Regions from separate parts of the Streptomyces sp. NPDC002499 genome, predicted to be linked through region 3. Evidence: riboswitches for the same ligand, from Rfam matches in the RefSeq annotation. Region 3 holds a riboswitch; each other region holds the start of a gene.
What was found. A riboswitch is a leader RNA that binds a small molecule or an ion and turns the genes downstream of it on or off. The one in region 3 is predicted to bind cobalamin.
Positions count from the first base shown of each region.

Region 1: another riboswitch for cobalamin. It lies ahead of ACWD5F_RS35415 (CbtB domain-containing protein); the one in region 3 lies ahead of ACWD5F_RS27280 (cobalamin biosynthesis protein).
Region 2: another riboswitch for cobalamin. It lies ahead of ACWD5F_RS39795 (ribonucleoside-diphosphate reductase subunit alpha); the one in region 3 lies ahead of ACWD5F_RS27280 (cobalamin biosynthesis protein).

Region 1 covers NZ_JBSFXO010000014.1:74,779-78,005, reverse strand. Annotated here, with positions in the region: gene metE (5-methyltetrahydropteroyltriglutamate--homocysteine S-methyltransferase) at 1-84, shown strand, start outside; gene ACWD5F_RS35425 (histidine phosphatase family protein) at 213-821, shown strand; gene ACWD5F_RS35420 (CbtA family protein) at 910-1,662, opposite strand; gene ACWD5F_RS35415 (CbtB domain-containing protein) at 1,685-1,906, opposite strand; cobalamin riboswitch at 1,942-2,086, opposite strand; gene ACWD5F_RS35410 (LacI family DNA-binding transcriptional regulator) at 2,221-3,147, opposite strand; gene purU (formyltetrahydrofolate deformylase) at 3,194-3,227, opposite strand, start outside.
Region 2 covers NZ_JBSFXO010000016.1:222,083-225,309, forward strand. Annotated here, with positions in the region: gene mctP (monocarboxylate uptake permease MctP) at 1-630, shown strand, start outside; gene ACWD5F_RS39790 (GNAT family N-acetyltransferase) at 712-1,218, shown strand; cobalamin riboswitch at 1,283-1,411, shown strand; gene ACWD5F_RS39795 (ribonucleoside-diphosphate reductase subunit alpha) at 1,535-3,227, shown strand, end outside.
Region 3 covers NZ_JBSFXO010000009.1:443,688-446,914, forward strand. Annotated here, with positions in the region: gene ACWD5F_RS27275 (cobyric acid synthase) at 1-213, opposite strand, end outside; gene ACWD5F_RS27280 (cobalamin biosynthesis protein) at 210-1,154, opposite strand; cobalamin riboswitch at 1,256-1,395, opposite strand; gene ACWD5F_RS27285 (hypothetical protein) at 1,517-1,738, opposite strand; gene ACWD5F_RS27290 (anion permease) at 1,772-3,019, opposite strand; gene ACWD5F_RS27295 (lysozyme) at 3,173-3,227, opposite strand, start outside.

The DNA of each region.
Region 1 (3,227 bases), on a different contig from region 3:
CGCGGTTGGCCCGAGACCCGGGCCTCGTTGGAGAACCTGGTCGCCGCCGCCCGCACGGTCCGTGAGGAACTGTCCGGGGCCTGATGCCGGGATCCGTCGACCGGGGAGGGCAGTTGGAGAGCCCTCCCCGGTCGGCGCGCGTACGGGCCGTGTCCAATGGAGACCCGTACACCGGACCCGTACACCGTGAACCGCATCAGGAGGAGCCGCCCGTGACCAGCCGTGTCACCTTCATCTCGCCCGCGATGAGCACCTCATTGCGCCAGGCGCGCTTCGACGACGGGGGTTCGATCGAGGCCAGCGGAGAGGCGCGGGCCCGTGCCGCGGCCGGAACCCTGCCCTCGGGTGCGCGGGTCGTCGTAGGCCCCAGTGCGCGCTGCCGTCAGACGGCGACCGCGCTGGGCCTCGACGGGTCCGAGGAAGCGGCGGAGTTGGCGGGGTTGGACGTGGGGCGTTGGCGAGGGCTCACCCTCGCCGAGGTCGGCGCCGGTGAGCCCGAGGCGGTGGCTCGGTGGCTGGCGGACCCGGCGTCCGCTCCGCACGGCGGGGAGTCCGTCGAGGAGTTGTGCGCGCGGGTGGCACGGTGGCTGGAGGCGTCCCTCGCCACGGACGGCCGTACGCTCGCCGTGGTCGAACCGGACGTCGTACGGGCCGTGGTGGTGCACGCGTTGGGCGCGCCCGCGGCGGCCTTCTGGCGGCTGGACGTGCTGCCGCTGACCGCCACCGCGCTCAGTGGGCGGGCCGGCCGCTGGAACGTGCGGATCGGACAGCCGCTGGATACCGCCGAGGCGGCTCAAGTCCCGTCGGCCGGCGGTTCATGAGGCCGCGTCCCGGTGCCGGCGTGACTGACGGAAGAACGCGAGAGGGCCCCGGACGGTTCCGCGGGGCCCTCTCGTCAGGTCGGTCGTGTCAGTGGGCTGCGGGCACCGCCGTAGGCGCCGGGACCCGGGCGGGCTTCGGGTTCAGCAGCCGTTCGGCCAACTCGCCGAAGGCCAGGCCGAATCCGCCCCACAGGGTGATCTGCATGGCCAGCGCGGAGAGCCTGAAGCGCCACAGCACGGTGGCCGGGAAGTCCGCGGGGACCTCGTTGATGACCGGCAGGAACGCGTACGCCAGCCCGATCACCACAGCGAACGCGGCGAGCGCGACGACGGTCGCGTACCAGGTGCCCAGACTCGGTGCGAGCCGCTTGCCGAGGATGGTCGCGGCGACCGCGAGGAGCACGCTGAGCACCATCATCAGGAAGTACAGGGTGGTCCGCTTGCCGATGGTGTCGGGGTCGCCGACCGCCGGCGGGTTGGCCGGGTACTTCAGGAACGGCACGACGTAGACGGCCAGCAGCGCGCAGCCGGAGAGCAGCAGCGCGGTCGCGCGCGGGCTGAACCGGCCGACGCGGCCGAGCGCGAAGCAGAATCCGAGGGCGGCGATGCCGCCGAACGCGACGCCGTAGATCAGGACACCGGTGGCCAGGCCGGCGGTGGACTGCAGGGAGCGGGAGACGATCTCCATCTCGTGCTCGTGGGCGTGCGCGTCCTCGAAGGCGATCGCCTTGTCGACGTTCGGTTCACCCAGGAAGTAGGCGACGACGAGGGCGAGCACGCCGGCGGCGAGGCCGGCGAGCATGCCCCGCACAAGAAGGTTTCGCACCGTTGCGGAGTTCATGTGAGTGCTGGTTTCCCTCGGGTCAGTGGCAGGGGAAGCCGAGCAGGTGACGGGCGTCGTGCACCCACTCGTGGACGTCCGAACCGGACACGAGGGAGGTGGCGCCCTGTTCGGCGCCGACGAAGTACAGCAGGACCAGCATCAGGATGCCGAAGAAGACCGCCCAGGGGACGATCGCGCCGATCGGCAGCTTGGCGGGGAGAACGGGGGTGGTGGCTGTCGGCTGAGCGACATGCTGCGCCATGGCAGGGCCTCCTCTGGGAGTTCGCGTCCCATCTCGGTGGTGCACAGGACGACGGCTACGGGTCTGACTCGCCCCCCTCCGTTAAAGGGGTGGCACACAGTGGCGCGACCGTGCCGGACTCCCACCGGCTTCCGTTTTGGTGTCGTCGATATCAGAGTGACCGTACCGTGTGTCGCGAACATGGCCAATACCGCGCTACCTGGGGTGATGCCGGTCTCGCCCGCCGAGTGACGAGGATCATCGGCCTGGGCCGTCAAATCACCGCGTGGATACGCCGGTTCGGGCGCCGTACGCCCGGCGGTCCCGCGCGCCGGTCACACCGAGGCGCGGACCACGATCCGGCCCCGCACCGGCGTCAGGCCCTCCGAGTCGATGCCGAGGGCGGCCCGGGCGGCGAGCCGGCCGAGGGCTTCGGCGTCGATGTGGACGGTGGTGAGCGCGGGCGTGGTCAGGGAGCCGTGCTCGGTCTCGTCGAAGCCGATCACGGCCATCTCCTCGGGCACCCGAAGTCCGAGGTCGCGCAGGGCGGTCAGGGTACGCAGCGCGATGTCGTCGTCGAAGGCGGCCACGGCGGTCACGTCCGGATGGGCCGCGCGGAACGCCCCGACGGCGACCGCGCCGGCTTCTCGCGGGCGGGGGACGACGAGGCGCTCCAGGGGTGGCAGGCCCAGGCGCCGGGCGGCCTCGCGGGCGAACCCGAGGCGGGCCTCGGTGAGCGGGAAGTCGTGGTCGGGCATGGCCATGGTGATCCGGGTGTGCCCCCGCTCGGCGAGATGGCCGATCTGCAGGGCGGCGTTGGCGGCGAACCCGTTCTCCCAGTCCTCCTCGATGGGACCGTGCTCGCGCATGTAGACCTCGCCGAGTCGCAGCACGGCCCGCGGCACGACGGTGTCGAGGATCTTCTGCGTGGCCTCGGGCGCGGTGTGCCCGTGCCGCACGAGCAGGACGTGGTCGTGGGCCGCCAACTCCTCGTCCAGGCCCCGGACATAGCTCCGGGAGAAGTTGCCCTCCAGACCCTCGTCGACATTGAGGACGACGATGCGCGAGGACCCCTCGCGCAGTGCCCGGGCGATGCCGTGCGGGACGTACCCCAACTTGTGCGCGGCGGCCAGGACCCGTTGTCTGGTCGCCCCGGAGATGGTCTGCCGGGGGTCGTCGTTCAGTACGAAGCTCACGGTCGCCCGGGAGACTCCGGACGCCTCGGCCACGTCGCTCAGCGTCACCCGGCCGGAACGGCCCATGCCGGCACACTCCCGCCTCTGGAACGATTAAGCGCCGGCACTCAGCCTAGGCGAACACGATGGTGTGGTTGCCGTTCCTG
Region 2 (3,227 bases), on a different contig from region 3:
TTCCCGGACTGGTTCGCGGGCGTGGCCTTCGCGGCGATCGGCATCGGCGCACTGGTGCCCGCGGCCATCATGTCCATCGCGGCCGCGAACCTCTTCACCCGCAACATCTACAAGGACTTCATCAAGCCGGACGCCACCCCGGCCCAGGAGACCAAGGTCTCCAAGCTGGTGTCCCTGCTGGTGAAGGTCGGCGCCTTGGTCTTCGTCCTGACGATGGACAAGACGGTCGCCATCAACTTCCAGCTCCTGGGCGGCATCTGGATCCTCCAGACCTTCCCGGCCCTGGTCGGCGGCCTGTTCACCCGCTGGTTCCACCGCTGGGCCCTGCTCGCCGGCTGGGCGGTCGGCATGATCTACGGCACGGCCGCCGCGTACGGCGTCGCCTCCCCGACCCAGAAGCACTTCGGCGGCTCCTCCAAGGAGATCCCCGGCATCGGCGAGATCGGCTACATCGGCCTCACGGCGTTCGTCCTGAACGTCGTCGTCACGGTGGTCCTGACCTTCGTCCTGAAGGCACTGAAGGCCCCGGAGGGCGTGGACGAGACGCAGCCGGGCGACTACACCGCGGACGCGGGCGACCCGGGCGTGGAGGTGGAACTGCCGCCGGCCACGGCGGGGACCTCGCACTAGACGCTCCCGGTCAACGGGTCATCGGGCCGCCGGAGAAAATCCGGCGGCCCGTTGTCGTACCCGTCGGGCACACTCGCCTGCATGGACATCGTGATCCGGGCAGCGCACCCCACCGAATACGAGACCCTCGGCGAGATCACCGCCCAGGCCTACCTCCAGGACGACCTGCTGACCTTCGGCGAGAGCGACTGGTACCTCGGCGAGCTCAAAGACGTGGCCAAGCGGGCGGCCGTCGCCGACGTACTGGTCGCCGCGGACGGGGACCGGATCCTCGGCGGGGTCACCTTCGTCACGGCCGGCACGCACATGGCCGAGCGGGCCGGCCCCACCGAGGCCGAGATCCGCATGCTCGCCGTCGACCGGGCGGCCCGCGGCCGGGGCGCCGGCGAGGCACTCGTCCGCGCCTGCGTCGACCGCGCACGAGCCGCCGAGGACTGCACCGGCATCGTCCTGTCCACCCAGCCGACCATGCGCGCCGCCCACCGCATCTACGAACGCCTCGGCTTCGTCCGCGTCCCGGAACGGGACTGGAACCCCATTCCGGAGGCCGGCGACTTCGTGCTGCTCACCTATCAGTTGACGTTCTGACACGCTCCGAAGTCGGCGCGCGACACAACATCTAGGGGTGCTCCTACAACCCAGCACAAGATGTATGCTCATGCTCGCTGTCGTCGCAGGGGAATCCGGTGCGAATCCGGAACTGTCCCGCAACGGTGTACTCATGCGTGTTCGCACACGTATGGGCGTCAGTCCGAGGACCTGCCGACAGCGCGCCCGACCAAGCCGGTCGGGTGCCATGACGTCCGGGCCTCGTGGAATGGGCCGGGGACGCGACGCCGTCGTGCGCTCGTGGCTGCCCCCTGCCCTCCGCCTGGCCCCCGTGCCCAGCGAGGGAGAGCCCCACGTGACCATCGCGCCAGCCGACCCGGCTTCAGTCACCGCGCCGGAGACCGACGGCCCCGGTACCGCGTTGCTGCGGATCCTGACCGAGCTGACCGCCGACCTCCCCGACGCCGACCCCGGCCGGGTCGCCGCCGCCGCGCTGCGCGGCCGGTCCGCGCAGGCCGACGAGGCCGAACTGCGCGAGCTGGCCACGGAGGCCGCCGCCGGTCTCATCTCGGAGGACCCCGCCTACTCGCAGGTGGCCGCCCGGCTGCTGACCGTCTCCATCCGCGCCGAGGCCGCCTCGCAGGGCGTGACGTCGTTCACCGAGTCGGTCGCCGTCGGCCACCGCGAGGGCCTCATCGCCGACCGCACCGCCGAGTTCGTCCGCGTCCACGCGGCCCGCCTCGACGAACTGATCGACCGCACCGCCGACGACCGCTTCGGCTACTTCGGCCTGCGCACCCTGCACAGCCGCTACCTGCTGCGCCACCCCATCACCCGCAAGGTCGTCGAGACCCCCCAGCACTTCATGCTGCGCGTCGCCGCCGGCCTCGCGGAGGACGACAGCACGCGCGCCCTGGACGAAGTCGCCTCGCTCTACCGCCTGATGAGCCGGCTCGACTACCTCCCCTCCTCCCCCACGCTCTTCAACTCCGGCACCCGGCACCCCCAGATGTCGTCCTGCTACCTCCTCGACTCCCCGCTGGACGAGCTGGACTCCATCTACGACCGCTACCACCAGGTCGCCCGCCTCTCCAAGCACGCCGGCGGCATCGGCATCGCCTACTCCCGCATCCGCTCCCGGGGTTCACTGATCCGCGGCACGAACGGACACTCCAACGGCATCGTCCCGTTCCTCAAGACACTCGACGCCTCCGTCGCCGCCGTGAACCAGGGCGGCCGGCGCAAGGGCGCGGCCGCGGTCTACCTGGAGACCTGGCACTCCGACATCGAGGAGTTCCTGGAGCTGCGGGACAACACCGGTGAGGACGCCCGCCGTACGCACAACCTCAACCTCGCGCACTGGATCCCGGACGAGTTCATGCGCCGGGTCAACGAGGACGGCGTCTGGTCGCTGTTCTCCCCCGCCGACGTGCCCGAACTCGTCGACCTGTGGGGCGCGGAGTTCGACGCCGCGTACCGCAAGGCGGAGGCCGCCGGGCTCGCCCGCAAGACCATCCCGGCCCGCGACCTCTACGGCCGCATGATGCGCACCCTCGCGCAGACCGGCAACGGCTGGCTGACCTTCAAGGACGCCGCCAACCGCACCGCCAACCAGACCGCCGAGCCGGGCCACACGGTCCACTCCTCCAACCTCTGCACGGAGATCCTGGAGGTCACGGACGACGGCGAGACCGCGGTCTGCAACCTCGGCTCGGTCAACCTCGGCGCCTTCGTGGTCGGCCGGGACATCGACTGGGACCGGCTGGACGAGACCGTCCGCACGGCCGTCACCTTCCTCGACCGGGTCGTCGACATCAACTTCTACCCGACCGAGCAGGCGGGCCGCTCCAACGCGAAATGGCGTCCCGTCGGCCTCGGCGCCATGGGCCTCCAGGACGTCTTCTTCAAACTCCGCCTGCCCTTCGACTCCCCCGAGGCCAAGGCCCTCTCCACCCGCATCGCCGAGCGCATCATGCTCGCCGCGTACGAGGCGTCGACGGACCTGGCCGAACGCAACGGCCCCCTCCCCGCCTGGGAGAAGACCCGCA
Region 3 (3,227 bases):
CGGCTCGATCCGACAGGCCTGCGCCTGCATGGCCTGCGCCCGCCCGATCTCCGCGCCCTCGCGCGTCACGAACGAATTGAGGGACATGTTCTGCGCCTTGAACGGCGTGACCTTCACGCCCTGCCGCACCAGCCACCGGCAGATCCCGGCGGTGACGACACTCTTGCCGGCGTCCGAGGTGGTCCCGGCGACCAACAGCCCGCCGCCGCTCATGACTTGCGCCCCTTCGCGAGCAGCCGCCCGGCGACGCTCACGCCGAGCGCGAGCAGAGCGACGCGCCGGGACAGCCGTACGGCCCGCTCGATGTCCTGTGTGACGACGGCGCGCCCCGAGGCGCCATTGAGGACGGGCCGGTGCTCGACTCGCCCTCCATAGGCCAGCGTTCCGCCCAGCCGCACCCCGAGCGCCCCCGCGAACGAGGCCTCCACGGGCCCGGCGTTGGGGCTCGGGTGCTTGCCCGCGTCGGCGCGCCAGGCGCGTACCGCCCCGCGCGGATCGTCGCCCGCCACGGTCGCGAGGACGGCGGTGAGCCGCGCCCCCGGCCAGCCGGCCACGTCGTCGAGGCGGGCCGAAGCCCAGCCGTAGCGGCGGTACTTGGGCGATTTGTGCCCGACCATGGCGTCGAGGGTGTTCACGGCCCGGAAGCCGACCAGGCCCGGCACGCCCGCCACCGCGCCCCACACCAGCGCGCCCACCACCGCGTCGGAGGTGTTCTCGGCGACGGACTCGACGACGGCCCGGGCGATCCCGTCGGCGTCGAGGGCCTGGGGGTCGCGCCCGCAGAGATGGGGCAGCCGGGCCCGCGCGCGCTCGATGTCCCCGGCCGCCAAAGCCTGCCCGATGGCCCCGGCCTCGCGGGCGAGGGAGGTGCCGCCGACGACGGCCCAGGTGGCGGCGGCGGTCAGCGCGACGGAGGCGGTACGGGAGGGGCGTACGGCGGACGTTGCCGCGGCGGCGAGGGCGACGGCGCCGCCCGCGCACACGGCGGTGTGCAGGGCGCCCCAGCCGCGGTGGTCGCGCCACAGCACCTGCTCCACGGCACCGGCGGCCCGGCCGAACGCGGCGACCGGATGGCCGCGGCGCGGATCGCCGAGCAGATGGTCACCGAGGAGGCCGGCGGTGGCGCCGTACGCGAAGACGCGATCGGCACGCATCGGCTCAGCCGGCCGTCGGGTCGGGCAGAGCTCGGGTGATGGACCTCAACAGGCGGCCGCGCATGGCGAATTGTCCTCACTCAGGGTGTCCGCGCCCTGGTTCGAAGAGAGCGACGGCGAGAGTTCCTGGCTCCCGGGACTACCTACCCCGGTGACAGTGGCGGGACCGCGCCGGAATCACACCGGCTTCCTCTCTTGCCGCCGTACTTGGCCCCGGCAGTCCACCACGGGCCTGGAAGAACCGTCAACTTGCCGCTGACCTGCGACGGGAGAGTGTGCTGAGGCCCACACAGGGCCCGTCGGAGGTCGGCGGACGATCGGTCGAGGAACAGGCGGGGATCAGGCGGGGACGAGTCGGGGGATCAGGCGACGATCAGCGAGATCCCGTACGCCACAGCCGCCGCGCACGCCGCGAAGCAGACGTAGGCGCCGGTCACCGCGAGGGTGGCCGAGCCGCCCTGGGCCGTCGCCCTCTCCTGGCGGGACAGGCCCGCGACGCCGAGGGTGAACAGGGCCACGAGGCCCACAGTGACCACGAGGCTGACGCCGAAGACGGAGCCGAGGGCCGCCCAGTCGATGTGCATGCTGGTGATTCCTTCGTTACCGGTGGGCGGGGATCAGAGAGCGGGGGCGGCCGACGGGGCGGCCGGATCGGCCGCGGGGGCCGCGGGCGCCGGGATGGTGGCCGTCAGGTCGTCGGTGACCGGGCCCGCGGGAGGCGGGGTCACGGCGGCGATCGCCGTGGTCACCACGCCGGGCGGCTCCTCGGTCTCGTTGACGTTGCTGTGGTCGACGACCTCGCGGCGGGAGAGCTTCCAGATGGCCGCGCTGGAGGCGATCAGGAAGACGGCGACGACCGCCGTGCCCCAGTCGCCGAGGTCGGTGACGGACTCGGCGAGCGCGCCCACCAGGGCGGCGGCCGGCAGGGTCAGGCCCCAGGCGACGAACATGCGGGTCGCCGTCGACCAGCGGACCACCCCGCCCTTGCGGCCGAGGCCCGCGCCCATCACCGAGCCGGAGACGACGTGCGTGGTGGAGAGGGAGAAGCCGAGGTGCGAGGAGGCCAGGATGGCGGTCGCCGCGCTGGTCTGGGCGGCGAAGCCCTGCTGCGGCTGAAGCTCGGTCAGGCCCTTGCCCATGGTGCGGATGATCCGCCAGCCGCCGAGGTAGGTGCCCAGCGCGATGGCGAGACCGGCGGAGAGGATGACCCAGGTGGGCGGGTCGGAGTCGGGGGCCACGGCGCCGCCGGCGACCAGGGCGAGGGTGATGATGCCCATCGTCTTCTGCGCGTCGTTGGTGCCGTGGGCCAGCGAGACCAGTCCGGCGGAGGCGATCTGGCCGGCGCGGTAGCCCTTCGCGGCGGCCTTGCCGTCGGCCTTCCTGCCGAGCCGGTAGGACAGGCGGGTCGCGAGCAGCGCGGCGACACCGGCCACGATCGGGGCGGCGACCGCCGGCAGCAGCACCTTGGTGACGAGCGCGTCGCCGTGCACCGCACCGGTGCCGGCCGAGGCGATGGTGGCGCCGATCAGACCGCCCATCAGGGCGTGCGAGGAACTGGACGGCAGTCCGACGAGCCAGGTCACCAGGTTCCACAGGATCGCGCCGACCAGGGCGGCGAAGATGACCTCGGGACGGATGCCGGTCTCGTCGACGAGACCCTTGGAGATCGTGTTGGCGACCTCCACGGAGAGGAAGGCGCCCACCAGGTTGAGCGCGGCGGACATCGCCACCGCCACCTTGGGCTTGAGCGCACCGGTCGAGATGGTGGTGGCCATCGCGTTGGCGGTGTCGTGAAAACCGTTCGTAAAATCGAACGCGAGAGCGGTTACGACCACAATCGCGAGGATCAGCGAGAAGTTTTCCATTTACCCAGGCAATCGTTCGAGGTCATCGGTCCTTTGAACGTAGGCAACCTGAATGAACGGAAAGTGAACTGAGGGGGGCTTGGTGGTGTATGAAACGGGGGGTCGCCGCACCGATCCGTCCCGGCGACCTCGACGACCCCCGCGCCCCATGGCTCAGTAGCCCCGGGCGAACCTCTTCAGCTGGGTCCGGGTCCCGTTGAAGAGATTC